DNA from 2 places in the Clostridium zhoujianii genome. Region 2 is predicted to be linked to the other one. Evidence: riboswitches for the same ligand, from Rfam matches in the RefSeq annotation. Region 2 holds a riboswitch; the other holds the start of a gene.
The links. A riboswitch is a leader RNA that binds a small molecule or an ion and turns the genes downstream of it on or off. The one in region 2 is predicted to bind S-adenosylmethionine.
Positions count from the first base shown of each region.

Region 1: linked by a shared signal. The riboswitch ahead of metK (methionine adenosyltransferase) and the one ahead of ACSYT2_RS16550 (MetQ/NlpA family ABC transporter substrate-binding protein) in region 2 are both predicted to bind S-adenosylmethionine.

Region 1 is NZ_JBPUTF010000001.1:2,762,749-2,770,261, reverse strand. Features, by position in the region: gene spoIID (stage II sporulation protein D) at 1-442, shown strand, start outside; gene ACSYT2_RS13150 (peptidoglycan DD-metalloendopeptidase family protein) at 611-1,345, shown strand; gene spoIIID (sporulation transcriptional regulator SpoIIID) at 1,464-1,715, shown strand; gene mreB (rod shape-determining protein MreB) at 1,808-2,842, shown strand; gene yyaC (spore protease YyaC) at 2,891-3,430, opposite strand; gene ACSYT2_RS13130 (hypothetical protein) at 3,537-4,004, shown strand; tRNA gene ACSYT2_RS13125 (tRNA-Tyr) at 4,180-4,264, shown strand; tRNA gene ACSYT2_RS13120 (tRNA-Val) at 4,271-4,346, shown strand; tRNA gene ACSYT2_RS13115 (tRNA-Thr) at 4,366-4,440, shown strand; tRNA gene ACSYT2_RS13110 (tRNA-Tyr) at 4,450-4,534, shown strand; tRNA gene ACSYT2_RS13105 (tRNA-Val) at 4,543-4,618, shown strand; tRNA gene ACSYT2_RS13100 (tRNA-Thr) at 4,641-4,715, shown strand; tRNA gene ACSYT2_RS13095 (tRNA-Tyr) at 4,725-4,809, shown strand; SAM riboswitch class I at 4,984-5,087, shown strand; gene metK (methionine adenosyltransferase) at 5,164-6,339, shown strand; gene nagA (N-acetylglucosamine-6-phosphate deacetylase) at 6,382-7,513, opposite strand, start outside.
Region 2 is NZ_JBPUTF010000004.1:129,682-137,194, reverse strand. Features, by position in the region: gene ACSYT2_RS16555 (FAD-binding oxidoreductase) at 1-1,089, opposite strand, end outside; gene ACSYT2_RS16550 (MetQ/NlpA family ABC transporter substrate-binding protein) at 1,125-1,964, opposite strand; SAM riboswitch class I at 2,072-2,188, opposite strand; SAM riboswitch class I at 2,407-2,525, opposite strand; gene ACSYT2_RS16545 (aconitate hydratase) at 2,542-4,464, opposite strand; gene nifV (homocitrate synthase) at 4,506-5,675, opposite strand; gene nrdD (anaerobic ribonucleoside-triphosphate reductase) at 6,069-7,513, opposite strand, start outside.

The sequences.
Region 1 (7,513 bases), on a different contig from region 2:
AAGTGATATACCATATTTAAAATCAGTAGATAGCCTAGGGGAAGAAACATCAAAGGATTATGAAACAGTTAAAGAAATAAAGATAGATGACTTTATAGGTAAAATAAATAAGTCATATCCAAATGCTAAGGTTAGTAAGGAAAAGTTGTTATCTCAAGTTAAGATTGATTCAAGGACTACAGGGGGATCAGCTAAAGAAATAATTTTAGGTGAAGTTAAGATATCAGGAGTAGAATTTAGGAAGATATTTGAGCTAAAATCAGCAAATTTCAATATTGAGTTTGCAAGTGATATTGTTAAGATTAGTTGTAAAGGATATGGGCATGGTGTTGGGATGAGTCAGCGGGGAGCTAATGTAATGGGTAAGGAAGGGAAAAAATATACAGATATATTACTGCATTATTACAGTGGAGTGGGAATTGAGAAAGTTAAATATGAGTAGAGAAGCCTATATGGCTTCTTTTTTTATTAATAAAAATCTCTTTATGTAGATTAATTATTATGAAATATATAGATATAAGTGAAAATGTTGAAATTTGGTGAAATAAAAATATGGTAATTATGTATTATTTTAAACTTTGCGGAAATAATAGAGAAAGGAGGTGTTTATATGGATAAAAATTATAAACAAAAGGCAAAAGATTTTTTTAGAAAGGAGGGTTTTTACGTAGTACTTTTCCTTTGCTTATGTATAGTTACTACAGTTGGAGCCATTTCTTTAAAAAAGGCTAGGAACTCAGAATCACAACCTAAAGTAGATAATAGCAATAAAGAAGTAAGTGTAAACCTTGACGATAAAAATGTGACAAATGAAATGCCTAATGCTGAGCGTGTTGATAATAGTAAATCAAAGGATAATACAAGTGGCAATGCTAATAGCAACAATAATCAGGCGAAAGCAGTAGCAACAACTAATGAAGTTAAGTTTAGCAAGCCAGTTGAAGGAGTTTTACTTAGAGGGTATACATATCCTAAACCTGTGAAGATTGATGACACAACCCAGAAAACAATAAAAGGTATTGATGTTAACGTAAAAATAGGATCTGAGGTAAAAGCTGCAGCAGAAGGTGTGGTTGAGAGTGCTGAGAATAATGGTGTTGAAGAGGGTGTAACAGTAGTTGTTAAGCATGCAAATGGATTAAAAACTAAGTATTGTAATCTAGATTCAAAACTATCAGTTAAGAAAGGTGATAAAGTTACTGTGGATACAGTAATTGGTAAGGTTGGAGAAACATCAAAGATCTATGATAAAGAAGTTTTTGGAGAACATTTAAATTTACAAGTTATTAATTCTAATAACGAACAGGTAGATCCATTAAAGTATTTTTCATACAAGAGTAAGTAGAAAATACTAAAAATTAATATTAATCAGTCATTTTAAAAGATAAAATGGCTGATTAATAAGTAATTTAATGACGAGAGCTTGCATAATTATAAATATAGTGAATTAAGGAGGTAGCATTTTGAAGGACTACATTGAAGAAAGGGTACTAGAAGTAGCACAATATATTATTGATTCAAAAGCTACGATTAGGAAAACTGCAAAGGTTTTTGGAGTGAGTAAAAGTACCATTCATAAGGATATGACAGAAAGATTACCTAAAATAAATCCCACAATTGCAGAAAAAACTCATAGCATTTTAGAACTTAATAAGGCGGAAAGACATATTAGAGGTGGAAAAGCCACAAAATTAAAGTATAAAGCTATTGAATGATAATAATATTGCATATATAATAAACAATAGGTAGAAAATTGAAAAAAATTGTATAAATAATGCAATGAATTAAAGATGTGGGAGTGAGTGGAATGTGGTTTTGGAGAACTGGGGCAGAATTAGGAATAGATTTAGGAACAGCAACTGTTTTAGTTTATGAAAAAGGAAAAGGAGTTATATTAAAGGAGCCGTCGGTTGTTGCAATTAACAAAAACAACAATAAAGTTTTAGCGGTTGGTGAAGAAGCTAGGAAAATGATTGGAAGAACTCCTGGAAATATAGTTGCAGTTCGTCCTTTAAGGGATGGTGTTATTTCAGATTATGATGTAACAGAAAAAATGTTAAAGGAATTTATAAAAAAGGCAGTAGGGAAAAAAAATATGGTTGCTCCAAAAGTTATGGTATGCATTCCATCTCAAGCTAGTGAAGTTGAAAAAAGAGCTGTTATTGATGCAGCGAAAAATTCAGGAGCTAAGAGAGTGCATTTAATAGAGGAACCCCTTGCGGCAGCTATAGGTGCCGGATTAGATATAACAAAACCAGATGGTGTTATGGTTGTTGATATCGGAGGTGGTACATGCGATATTGCTGTTATATCATTAGGTGGTGTTGTGGTTAGGTCTTCTATTAAGGTTGCGGGAGATAAATTTGATGAGGCTATTATTAAATATGTAAGATCAAAGCATAAAATAATGATTGGTGAAAAGACAGCAGAGGATTTAAAGATAAGTGTTGGCTCAGCTTTTAAGGGAGCAAGAAGTTTAGACACAACTATGAAGGGAAGGAATTTAGTTACGGGTTTACCTGATGAAATTCCAATATCAACAGAGGATATTAGGGAAGCTATACTTGAACCTGTACTATCAATAGTTGAGAGTGTTAAGGCTGTACTAGAAAAAACGCCACCAGAGCTAGCGGCGGATATTATTGAAAAAGGTATCTTCATGACTGGTGGAGGTGCTCTTTTATATGGATTAGACAAGCTTATAGAATTTGAAACTGGAGTGAATGTAACTGTTGCAGAAGATTCTGTGGAATGTGTTGCAGAGGGAACAGGAAAGGTTCTAGCTTTCTTTGATAAGATTGATTCTAGCTTGAATTCACAAGATGTTATTTTAGTTGAATAGTATTTAATAAGAATAAAAGATTGAGGGGAAACTCTCAATCTTTTATTCTTATAATATTAAATTTTTTCCATTACTTAGATGATGTGCGTAAATAATACCTGTAGAAATTATTTTAGCCATCTCTAAAACTAGGGATAATCTTATAGAACGTGATGAAAAGAAGTCTGCATTATCACTAGAGTCTATTATGCCAATAATAGATGCGTTTCCCACATCGGGAAGAGATTTCCCAACACCTTTACCAGGGTGTATAGCATAATCTCTAGTGTGTATTTCACCAATAGATTTAATTTCTCCTAGACAAGCATCTACGCCTATAATACAAGCGTTAGGGTGTGTTTTCTTAATTTCATCTAAACGTTTATCTATGTTAAGGGCATGAATTGGTGCAGCAATAGTACCATATATAGGAAGAGGAAAAAAATTATCTTCTAATATTGTACCAACTAAGGGACCAAGACAGTCTCCTATACACTTATCTGTTCCTATACAGACAATAATTGTATCTTTATTTATAAAATCTTTTAGGCTTTCAGCAATTTCAAAGTAAGCAAGTGCTGATTTATAATGTATTTTTCTTTTAGTCAAATCTTACACCCCCTCACTAAATATATGAGGTTTAAGAGAGAAATATTATTTAAGTATAAAAAAAGAATTTTTGGCAATAAATCAAAAGGAAGGGAGTTTGATTTATTTGAAAAAATTATTAATTGTAGGAATTATGTTGATAGCGTTAATAGGAACGATATATACATTATTTATTTGGGAGCCAAAAGGAAGTCGGAATGAAGTTATTCAAAATACTATAAATGAGGTTCAGAGTAGGAGAAATAGTGATAATTCTGATATTGATGATTTATCAAGGAATAATGAAGTAGATGATGTTCCTACAATAAACAAATCTATATTTAAAATAGAAAAGAGCCTAATTGAAAAAAATATAAATAAAGATGATATGGTAATAGTAAATAATATTATTAAAAAGATGTCTACAGTTGATATAGGCAAGATAGAGGAAGTAATTCAGTATGAAGATGAAGAAGAAGGTGTAAGAGAAGCTTTTAAGGTGTTAAAAAAGAGGCTAACAACAGAGGATTATCAGGTTTTAGAGAATATATTAGGTCAATTTATTGATTTTTCTATTATTGGACAGGAGGCATAGAAAAAAGTGAATAGTACATTAAATAGAAGTAATTCTAACTAAATGAAAGAATATATAAAATAATCTCTTTAAATGGTGTATTTTGGAGGTTGAAATATAAAGCCGTTGAATATATACTAACTATTGTTGGTTCGAGTGTTTCGAAATGCTTGAACAAAAGTGAAAGAGTTAATATGGAGGAATTCCCGAGTGGCCAAAGGGGGCAGACTGTAAATCTGTTGCAAGTTGCTTCGAAGGTTCGAATCCTTCTTCCTCCACCATTTAATGGGCGCATAGCTCAGCTGGGAGAGCATCTGCCTTACAAGCAGAGGGTCACAGGTTCGAGCCCTGTTGTGCCCACCATTAAACTTTCACATAATATGCTGGCATGGCTCAACGGTAGAGCAGCTGACTTGTAATCAGCAGGTTGTAGGTTCGATTCCTATTGCCAGCTCCAATAAAATATGGAAGAATTCCCGAGTGGCCAAAGGGGGCAGACTGTAAATCTGTTGCAAGTTGCTTCGAAGGTTCGAATCCTTCTTCTTCCACCAGTTTAAATGGGCGCATAGCTCAGCTGGGAGAGCATCTGCCTTACAAGCAGAGGGTCACAGGTTCGAGCCCTGTTGTGCCCACCATTTAAACCTTTAATTAGCACATGCTGGCATGGCTCAACGGTAGAGCAGCTGACTTGTAATCAGCAGGTTGTAGGTTCGATTCCTATTGCCAGCTCCAATAAAATATGGAGGAATTCCCGAGTGGCCAAAGGGGGCAGACTGTAAATCTGTTGCAAGTTGCTTCGAAGGTTCGAATCCTTCTTCCTCCACCATTTAAAAGCAAGAATTATCTTGCTTTTTTTATTTCCACTAATAGTTGTAGATAATCAAAAAAATGTTGATAGTTTTTTGAAGACTGTGGATAAACTTAATAAATCTTAGTAAATTATACTATTGAGTTTGAAGAACTAATATGTTAGAATAATACCATAAAATTAATATGAAAACTCTTATCAAGAGAGGTGGAGGGAAAGGGCCCTATGAAACCCGGCAACCTGTGAGAATCGCAAGGTGCCAATTCCTGTGGATATAAATATCTACGAGATGAGAGAGATTGCTTAGTAAGTCTCTTCTTGTTGAAGAGTTTTTTTATTGTAAAAAAACCCGTTTGAAAGGAGAAAAGGAAAATGAAAAGATTATTTACATCAGAATCAGTTACAGAAGGGCATCCAGATAAAATATGTGACCAAATTTCAGATGCAGTTTTAGATGCTATTTTAGCACAGGATCCTAGTGCAAGAGTTGCTTGCGAAACATGTACTACAACAGGAATGGTTATGGTTATGGGTGAAATAACTACAAATTGTTATGTTGATATTCCTAAGGTAGTTAGAGAAACTGTTAGAGAAATAGGTTATGATAGAGCTAAATATGGTTTTGACTGTGACACATGCTCAGTTATGACAACAATAGATGAACAATCAGCTGATATAGCTATGGGAGTTGATGAGGCTCTTGAATCAAGAAAAGGTGATAAAGACGATGTTGAAGCAGTAGGTGCTGGAGATCAAGGTATGATGTTTGGTTTCGCTACCAATGAAACAGAAGAATTTATGCCACTACCAATAGCTATGGCTCATAGACTTTCTAGAAGATTAACAGAGGTTAGGAAGAATGGTACTTTAGATTACCTAAGGCCAGATGGTAAGACTCAAGTAACTGTAGAATATGAGGATAACAAGCCAAAGAGGATTGATGCTATAGTAATTTCAACTCAACATGGAGAAGAAGTAACTTTAGAACAAATAGAAAAGGATCTTATGGAATTTGTTATAAGAGCTGTAGTTCCAGCAGAATTACTTGACGAAAATACTAAATATTATATAAACCCAACAGGTAGATTTGTAGTAGGTGGTCCGCAAGGAGATTCAGGTTTAACAGGAAGAAAGATAATTGTTGATACTTACGGTGGAATGGGTAGACACGGTGGTGGAGCATTCTCAGGAAAAGATCCAACAAAAGTTGATAGATCAGCAGCTTATGCTGCTAGGTGGGTGGCTAAAAACCTAGTAGCAGCCGGAGTTGCAGATAAGTTAGAAATTCAATTAGCTTATGCAATTGGTGTTGCTAAGCCAGTATCAATTCAAATAGATACTTTTGGCACAGGTAAAGTGGATGAAGAAGTTTTAGTTGATATAGTAGAGAAGGTATTTGATTTAAGACCAGGTGCTATTATAAGAGATTTAGAGTTAAGGAGACCAATATATAAGCAAACTGCAGCTTATGGTCACTTTGGAAGAACAGATGTAACTCTTCCTTGGGAGCAATTAAATAAGGTGGAAGCTATTAAGGAATTATTATAATAAAAAAATCACTGATGTAAATCAGTGATTTTTTTATGGGAATTATTTATTAAAAACAAGCTTTCCGCCAACAAATACTTTACTAATTTCAATATTATCATTAAATAATACTAAATCAGCATCATAGCCTTCTTTAATTAATCCCTTACGATCTTCAACGTTACAATGCTTAGCACCGTTGTAAGAAGCCATTCTTACAATCTCATTTAAATTATAACTAGTGTTATTCTTAATATTATTAATAGCTCTATCAAGAGTTAGTACTGAACCAGCTAGAGTACCATCAAGTAATCTTGCAGCTCCGTTCTTAACAATTACATCTTGACCACCTAAAGAGTACTTACCATCAGGCATACCACATGCCTCCATAGCGTCACTTACTAATAAAACCTTATCAGTTCCTTTTTGCTTATATGCAGTTCTAAGAGCTGGATAAGCTATGTGAATACCATCTGATATAGTTTCAGTAGTTATATCTGTATCAAAGGTTGCACCAACGACTCCTGGAGCTCTATGAGTAAATGGAGTCATTGCATTATAAAGATGAGTAGTGTGACAGGCACCACATTTAATACCTTCAATAGCTTCTTCATAAGTAGCCTTAGTGTGTCCAATTGAAACAGAAACACCATTTTCTGAAAGATATTTGATTAGATCTTTAGCACCTTCAACTTCAGGAGCTAATGTAATAGATGTAACAGCATCTTCACAATCACCAACTATTTCTTTGTAGTTTTCAATTGATGGAGCTAAAACGAAGTTTGGATTTTGAGCACCAATTGCATTTGGGCTAATAAAAGGGCCTTCTAAGTGAGCACCTAAAACGTTAGCACCTTCAGTACCATCAGCTTTTAATTTTTTTATTACAGCCATAGATTTTCTTATATCTTCACCTGCAACTGTCATTGTTGTAGGGGTAAATGATGTTGTACCATGTTGAACTATAGTTTTTGCTATTGTATTAAGTGAGTCAATACTTCCATCCATAGTATCGCACCCACCAGCACCATGGATATGTACATCAATAAATCCTGGTGAAAGATATAGACCTTCAGCATCTATTATTTCAGTATCATTTACATTAGAAGGATTTATTTCTTTAATCTTTCCATCCTCTACTAATACTGAGCCTTTTTCTACTTTGTCTAAGTAAATAATATTACAATTTTTAATA
Region 2 (7,513 bases):
TACCTCTATCCCATACTTCTCTTCTATTTCTTTTGTATACTCTACAAAAGTAGCTATGTTATTTATAGGAACTACTATATCTATAGGTTCTTCCTCTGAAACAGCCTCAACAGCTGTAACTAATGCCCCTCTTATGCTCCATGCTCTATTAATATCCTCTTCCTCTTCTAGTAATATAAAATCTAAGGCTCCATTTTCTATAACTACCTTTTCTACCTTTTTATAACTTGAGTTTATCTCTAACTCATCTCCATCAAAAGTTAGTAGTAAAAATGTATTACCTTTATCGCATGGAAATTTGATTTTTAAGTAATCCTCTGCTTTATTTATTGCTCTTCTTTCAATAAATTCTATAGCTGTTGGATTTGCATTTTCTTTTATTACCTTTATGACAGAATTAATACCATCTTTTAATGTCTTAAATGGAACTATTGCACTTACACTATTTTTAGGTTTAGGAATAATCTTTAATATTGCTTTAGTTATTATCCCTAATGTTCCTTCTGAACCTACAAATAAATCTTTTAAATCCAAACCAGAACTATTTTTTATTGTTTCTGATCCTAGATTTAATACTGTTCCATCTGCTAAAACTACCTCTAACATTCTTACATAATCTCTAGTTACTCCATATTTAACTGCTCTCATTCCACCAGCATTTGTGCTTATATTACCACCAATAGTAGCCTTCTTCTCTCCTGGATCTGGAGGGTAGAACAATCCTCTTTCCTCTACATATAATTGCACATCCCGTAGAAGTACTCCTGGCTCTACTGTTACAGTAAAGTTTTCTTCATCTATATTCAATATGTTATTCATTTTTGATAAATCTAATATTATCCCTCTTTCAGTTGGAACTGTTGCTCCTACTAAACCAGTGCCAGCTCCTCTTGGTGTTACATGAATTAAATTATCATTTGCATATTTCAATATATCAGAAACTTCTTTTGTGGATATTGGAAATACTAAAATATCAGCCTCACCAAAATCTCTTTTCAGACCATCAGTCAAATATTTCTTATTTATTTCTTTTCCTACTACAATACGATTTTTATCATTAATTATTTCTATAATATCTTTATTACTCATAGTCCTACCCCCAATATTACCTAATTTCTAAATTCCTATTTCCATGCCTTTACATACCATTCTGGCTTATCAAACTCTTTATATTTTCCGCCCTCTATAATATCCTTATATTCTTTTGATTCAACTGCATCTTTTAAATCTTTACCTAACTCAGTATCTAAGTCTGCTGTTCTTACAGCAATAATATTTTTATAGTTCTCTGATAACTTTTCAATTGCTAATGCTTCCTTATAATCAAATCCTGATGCATATGCAAAGTTTCCAGGTACAGTTGCAACATCTACACTATCAAGACTTCTTGGTAGCTGAGCCCCCTCTAACTCTACAAATTCTATATCCTTCTTATTAACAGAAATATCTTTTAAACTTGCCTTTGTTTCGTCTATTCCTTCTTTAATTTCTATTAATCCATTTTCTTTTAATAATCTTAATGCTCTTGCTAAGTTTGAAACATCATCCGGTACAGCAATCTTTGCCTTATTAGGTAAATCTTCTAATGATTTATATTTGTTTGAAAAGACTCCCATACTTAAAGTTGGCACTGTAATAACTGGACTTAACTCTAAGTTATTATCAGCTGTAAATTTATTTAAATATTCTGTATGCTGCATTAAATTTACATCAATTTCTTTCTCACTTAAAGAATTATCTGGTTGAATATAATCAGTAAACTCTCTTATTGTTATCTTATATCCCTTCGCTTCTAACCGCGGTGCTATTGCCTCAGTAATCATATCCCCATATGGTCCTGGGCAAACCCCGATAGTTATATTCTTTACATCTACTTTTTTATCATTTACCTTTCCACAACCTACAAGCCCAAATCCTACTACTCCTAAAATTAATACTGATACAATTTGTTTTACTTTTTTCATTTTTAATGCCCCCTATTTATTATTATCTAAAAGTGTTTTTTTATAATAAAAAATGCACTAGAGAATAAACCTCTAGCGCATATGATATACTTGCCCATGAATTCACCCTCTTATCTTCTAGCCTAAAGGCTACAGGAATTAGCACCATTCCTTTTTAGTAAATGAACTAAAAAATCGGTTGCTGGGTTTCATCGGGCCAGTCCCTCCACCACTCTTGATAAGTTATTATTTAATTTGTATTTATAGTATAATCTTACTTTTTTGTTATGTCAATACTTTTTAGTATTGATTATCATTTAATATTAATTCTTATTTTATACACCATATATAACTTTATTTTATAGTATTTTTCCTCTTATTTTTACCTACTTCTATAAAATAAAAATGCACTAGAGAATATTTCTCTAGTGCACAAAGTTATAATCGTACTCTATTAAATACTCTCTTATCTTCTAATCTGAAAAGATTACAGGAATTAGCACCATCACTTTATAATAAATGAATTACAAAGTTGGTTGCTGGGTTTCATTGGGCCAGTCCCTCCACCACTCTTGATAAAATTTATTTATTTTTAAACCTAATTATTATTCTTTACATAATTAAGTCTTCCGCCAGCTCTAATTACTTCAATTTCCTTTTCTGTTAAATCTACTGCTACTTCAACTTCTATGCCCTTAGTTAAGTTCTTAACCTTAACAGTACCATTTTCTAAAGCTGATTGAATATCTTCCATTAATAAATCATCTATTAAATCAATATTATTATAATCTGCTTCATTTTTAAATTCCATAGGAATTATTCCATTATTAATTAAGTTAGCTTTATGAATTCTAGCAAATGATTTAGCAACAACTGCTTTAACCCCTAAGTATAAAGGTGCTAACGCTGCATGTTCTCTTGAAGAACCTTGTCCGTAGTTATCTCCTGCTATTATAAATCCACCATTGTACTCCTTAGCTCTCTTAGGGAATTCTGTATCTACTGTGTTAAAGCAGAATTCTGCAAGATAAGGAATATTTGATCTAAATGGTAATAACTTAGCATTAGATGGCATTATATGATCAGTTGTTATATTATCCTCAACTTTAATTAATACCTTACCTTCAACTTTTTCACCTAATTCATCATTTACTGGAAATGGCTTTATATTTGGTCCTCTTACAACTTCAACTTCAGCATTTGTTGGTGCTGGTGCTAAAATCATAGAATCATCTATTAAGAATCTTTCTGGCATATCAATTGTTAAATCTACATCCATTTCTCTTGGATCTGTTAAGACTCCAGTTATAGCTGAAACTGCTGCTGTCTCTGGACTTACTAAGTATACTTGTGCAGATAATGTTCCACTTCTTCCAAAGAAGTTTCTATTAAATGTTCTAAGTGAAACTGCATCTGTTGAAGGTGCTTGACCCATACCAATACAAGGTCCACATGAATTTTCAAGTATTCTTGCTCCAGCGCTTATTATATCTGCTAATGCTCCATTTCTAGCAAGCATCTCCATAACTTGTCTTGAACCTGGTGCTATTACTAAACTTACATTAGGATTAACCTTATTACCCTTAAGAATCTTAGCAACTTTCATTAAATCTTCGTATGAAGAATTAGTACAACTACCTATAGCAACTTGGTCAACTTTAATCTTACCAAATTCCTCAACTGTTTTTATATTATCTGGGCTATGAGGCCCAGCTGCTGATGGTGCTAACTCATCTAAATTAATAACTACTTCTTCATCATAAACTGCATCTGCATCAGGCTTAAATTCGATCCAATCTTCTTCTCTTCCTTGTGCTTTAAAATACTCTAATGTTCTTTCATCACTTGGGAATATTGAAGTAGTCGCTCCAAGTTCTGCTCCCATATTAGTTATAGTAGCTCTCTGTGGAACTGAAAGAGATTTAACACCTTCTCCAGCATATTCAAAGACCTTTCCTACTCCACCCTTTACTGTTAGCTTTCTTAAAACTTCAAGAATAATATCTTTAGATGCTACCATCTTATTTAGCTTACCAATTAAATTAACCTTAACTACTTTAGGAGTGTTTATATTATAAGCACCACCACCCATAGCTAACGCTACATCTAGACCACCAGCACCCATTGCTAACATACCTACTCCACCTGCTGTTGGAGTATGGCTATCAGATCCAGTTAATGTTTCTCCTGGTGTAGCGAATCTTTCTAAAAATACTTGATGACATATCCCATTACCTGGCTTTGAGAAGTGTACTCCATACTTAGATGCTACTGTTTGAATAAATTTATGGTCATCAGCATTTTCAAAACCTTGTTGTAGCATATTATGATCAACGAAAGCCACTGATCTTTTTGTTTTAACTCTATCAATGCCCATAGCTTCAAGTTGAAGATAAGCCATTGTTCCTGTTGAATCTTGAGTTAATGTTTGGTCAATTTTAATAGCAATTGGTTCTCCAACCTTTAATTCGCCTTCAACAATATGACTTTTTAAAATTTTATAAACTAAATTATCGCCCATTTTCTTTCCCCCTGTATTTTTATTGCTTTTATTGCTTTTATTTAGAGATTAGTACTGTTTTCATTTTCTAATCTTTTATACTCTTTATATAATGCAACTACCTCTTTATCAAATAAAGTTCTCTTTAATCTTACTGAAGTAGAACGTACCAATTCTAGTATTCCATTTGCTTCTTCATTAGTAAGCTCTATATTATATTCCTCGAATTTATTTACTATTGCTGCCCTACCTGAATGCTTCCCTATAACAATTTGTCTTTCTAACCCAACAACACTTGGATCAAAAGCTTCATAGTTCTTAGGATTCTTAATAGCTCCATCAGCATGTATTCCTGATTCATGAGCGAACATATTAGTTCCAACTATAGCTTTCCAAATAGGAAGCTCTCTACCTGATGCTCTTGATACATATTTAGATATTTCCCTAAACATTGTAGTATCCATGTCCACATCTAGTCCATATACAAACTTAAGAGCCATTGCAACCTCTTCTAATGCTGCATTTCCTGCTCTTTCACCTAATCCATTTACTGTTACCCCAACATGATTAGCTCCACCTCTGATTCCAGCAATTGCATTAGCTGTAGCCATTCCAAAATCATCATGAGTATGCATTTCTATATCAAGATCTGTATTATCATGTAAGTATTTAATATCCTCTTCAATTTTGAATGGACCCATAACACCAACTGTATCACAATATCTAAATCTATCTGCACCAGCTTCCTTAGCTACCTTCATAAATTGAACTAAGAAGTCTCTATCTGCTCTTGAAGCATCTTCTCCATTTACTGATACATATACTCCATTCTTCTTTGCAAATTCAACTGCTTTAACCATATTTTCAAGAACCCATTCTCTTGATGTTCTTAATTTATTCTTTATGTGTATATCAGACACTGATATTGAAATAGCTACTGCATCTACACCGCAATCAATAGATTCTTGTATATCTGATATAACAGCTCTATTCCATGCCATTATGCTACTCTTTAAATTTCTCTTAACTATATCCTTTATAGCTTGCTTTTCATCCCCACCCATAGTTGGTATCCCAACCTCAAGTTGATCTACTCCTAGTTCACTTAGCATTGTTGCTATAGCAATCTTTTCTTCATTTGCAAAAACAACTCCAGCTGTTTGTTCTCCATCCCTAAGTGTTGTATCTACAATATATATTTTCTTTCCATCTTTAAGATTTTTAATTGCCATGAATAATCCCCCTTTGCTTTCTTAATATTTATTTCTTATTGCTCGATATACCCATACAACATACTTACTCACAGTTCCCCAACTAAGTAACTAATGGATATATTTTAACATTTTTTATTATTTTACCACCTAATTTTATCACATTAAATATTAAATAACAATAGATAAGACTTCCAAATATAGTTTTTTTGCAAGAATTCAAGTTAACTCATTCAATATAGTTCGTTATTTTTTGATTTTTAACTATATTCTACTTATAATTGCAAGATTTTTAATAAATATTGCATAATAATCTTTCTATATATTTACTTTTATTGATTTATATGTGATTTTAATATAAAAAAGGTGTATCAAAATAAATGGTTATTTTGATACACCTTATATTATATAATCCTAGTGTTTGTAAGTGTTAATATGGGACTCTGTATGAGTTACTCTATCTTCTCTTTCATGTAACTTACCAGAACCAAATCTCTCATCTAAACTTAAATATCCAGTAACTCTTGATATGCCCTGTATATCATTACTTCCACACTTCGGACATTTAGATTCATGGCTATGCAATGATTCCCCACAATTCTTACAATATCTTATATGGAAATTAACCCCCAAATAGCTTATATTAGTATTTCTATATGCGTAATTAACTATATCCATTATTGTTTCTCCAGTTGGACTATCATCAACTTCTAGATAACTTATATGTCCACCATTACAAAGTTTGTGATATGGAGCTTCTATATCAATTTTTCTCTTAACTGATATAGGGAATCCTACGGGTATATGATAGCTATTTGTATAGTACTCTTTGTCAGTAACTCCTTCTATCATCCCAAATATCTTTTGATCTTGCTTAATAAATTTACCTGAAAGTCCTTCTGCTGGTGTAGCATAAGCACTCCAATTTAGCTTAGTTTCTTCAGTTAATCTATCAAGATTTTCTCTCAAGAATGTTATTATTCTTATACCTAACTCTCTTGAATTATCATCTTCTCCATGATGCTTTCCTGTTAAGGCAACTAAAGTTTCAGCAAGTCCTATGAAACCAATTCCCCATGTTCCTTGCTTTAATATTGGTTCTATTGAATCATCTGGTAATAATCCTTCTGATCCCTTCATTAAATTCTGTCCCGCAACAAAAGGTAAATCCTTAACTCTTAGCTTCTTTAACACTTCATATCTATGCATCAATGATTCCTTTGCAAGATCTATTCTTCGTTGGAATATTTCAAAGAATTTATCTATATCGCACTTAGCTTGAAGACCTATTCTTGGTAAATTTATAGTAGTAGGTGCTATATTACCTCTTCCCTTACAACCTGGTTCTCCATTAACATTCTTCATTAGATACGTTCTACAACCCATTGTTGCAGGAATATATCCTTGATCATAGTATTCTTTATTGAAATCAGCATCTATATTCATAAATGTTGGATTCATTCTCTTAGCCGCTACTCTGCATGCTAATTTATATAAATAGAAATAAGGATCATTTTCCTCTCTATTAACCCCTTCTTTTACTCTAAATATTATGTTTGGAAATATTGGTTGTTCACCTTTTCCAAGGCCCTTTTCATATTCTAATAAAAATACCTCACATACTAATGCTGCATCTGCTGAATTAGGAATTCCTATATTTACTGAACTGAAAGGTACTTGAGAACCTGCCCTTGAGTGCATTGTATTTAGGTTATACACTACACCTTGCATAGCTTGATGAACTCTATTTCTTAACTTTAACTCAAGAACTTCATTAATCTTTTCTTCTGATACTCCTAATTCCTCAAGATCTTTCCTAATCTCTTCTCTCGTAGGTTCAACGAATATACCCATATCAT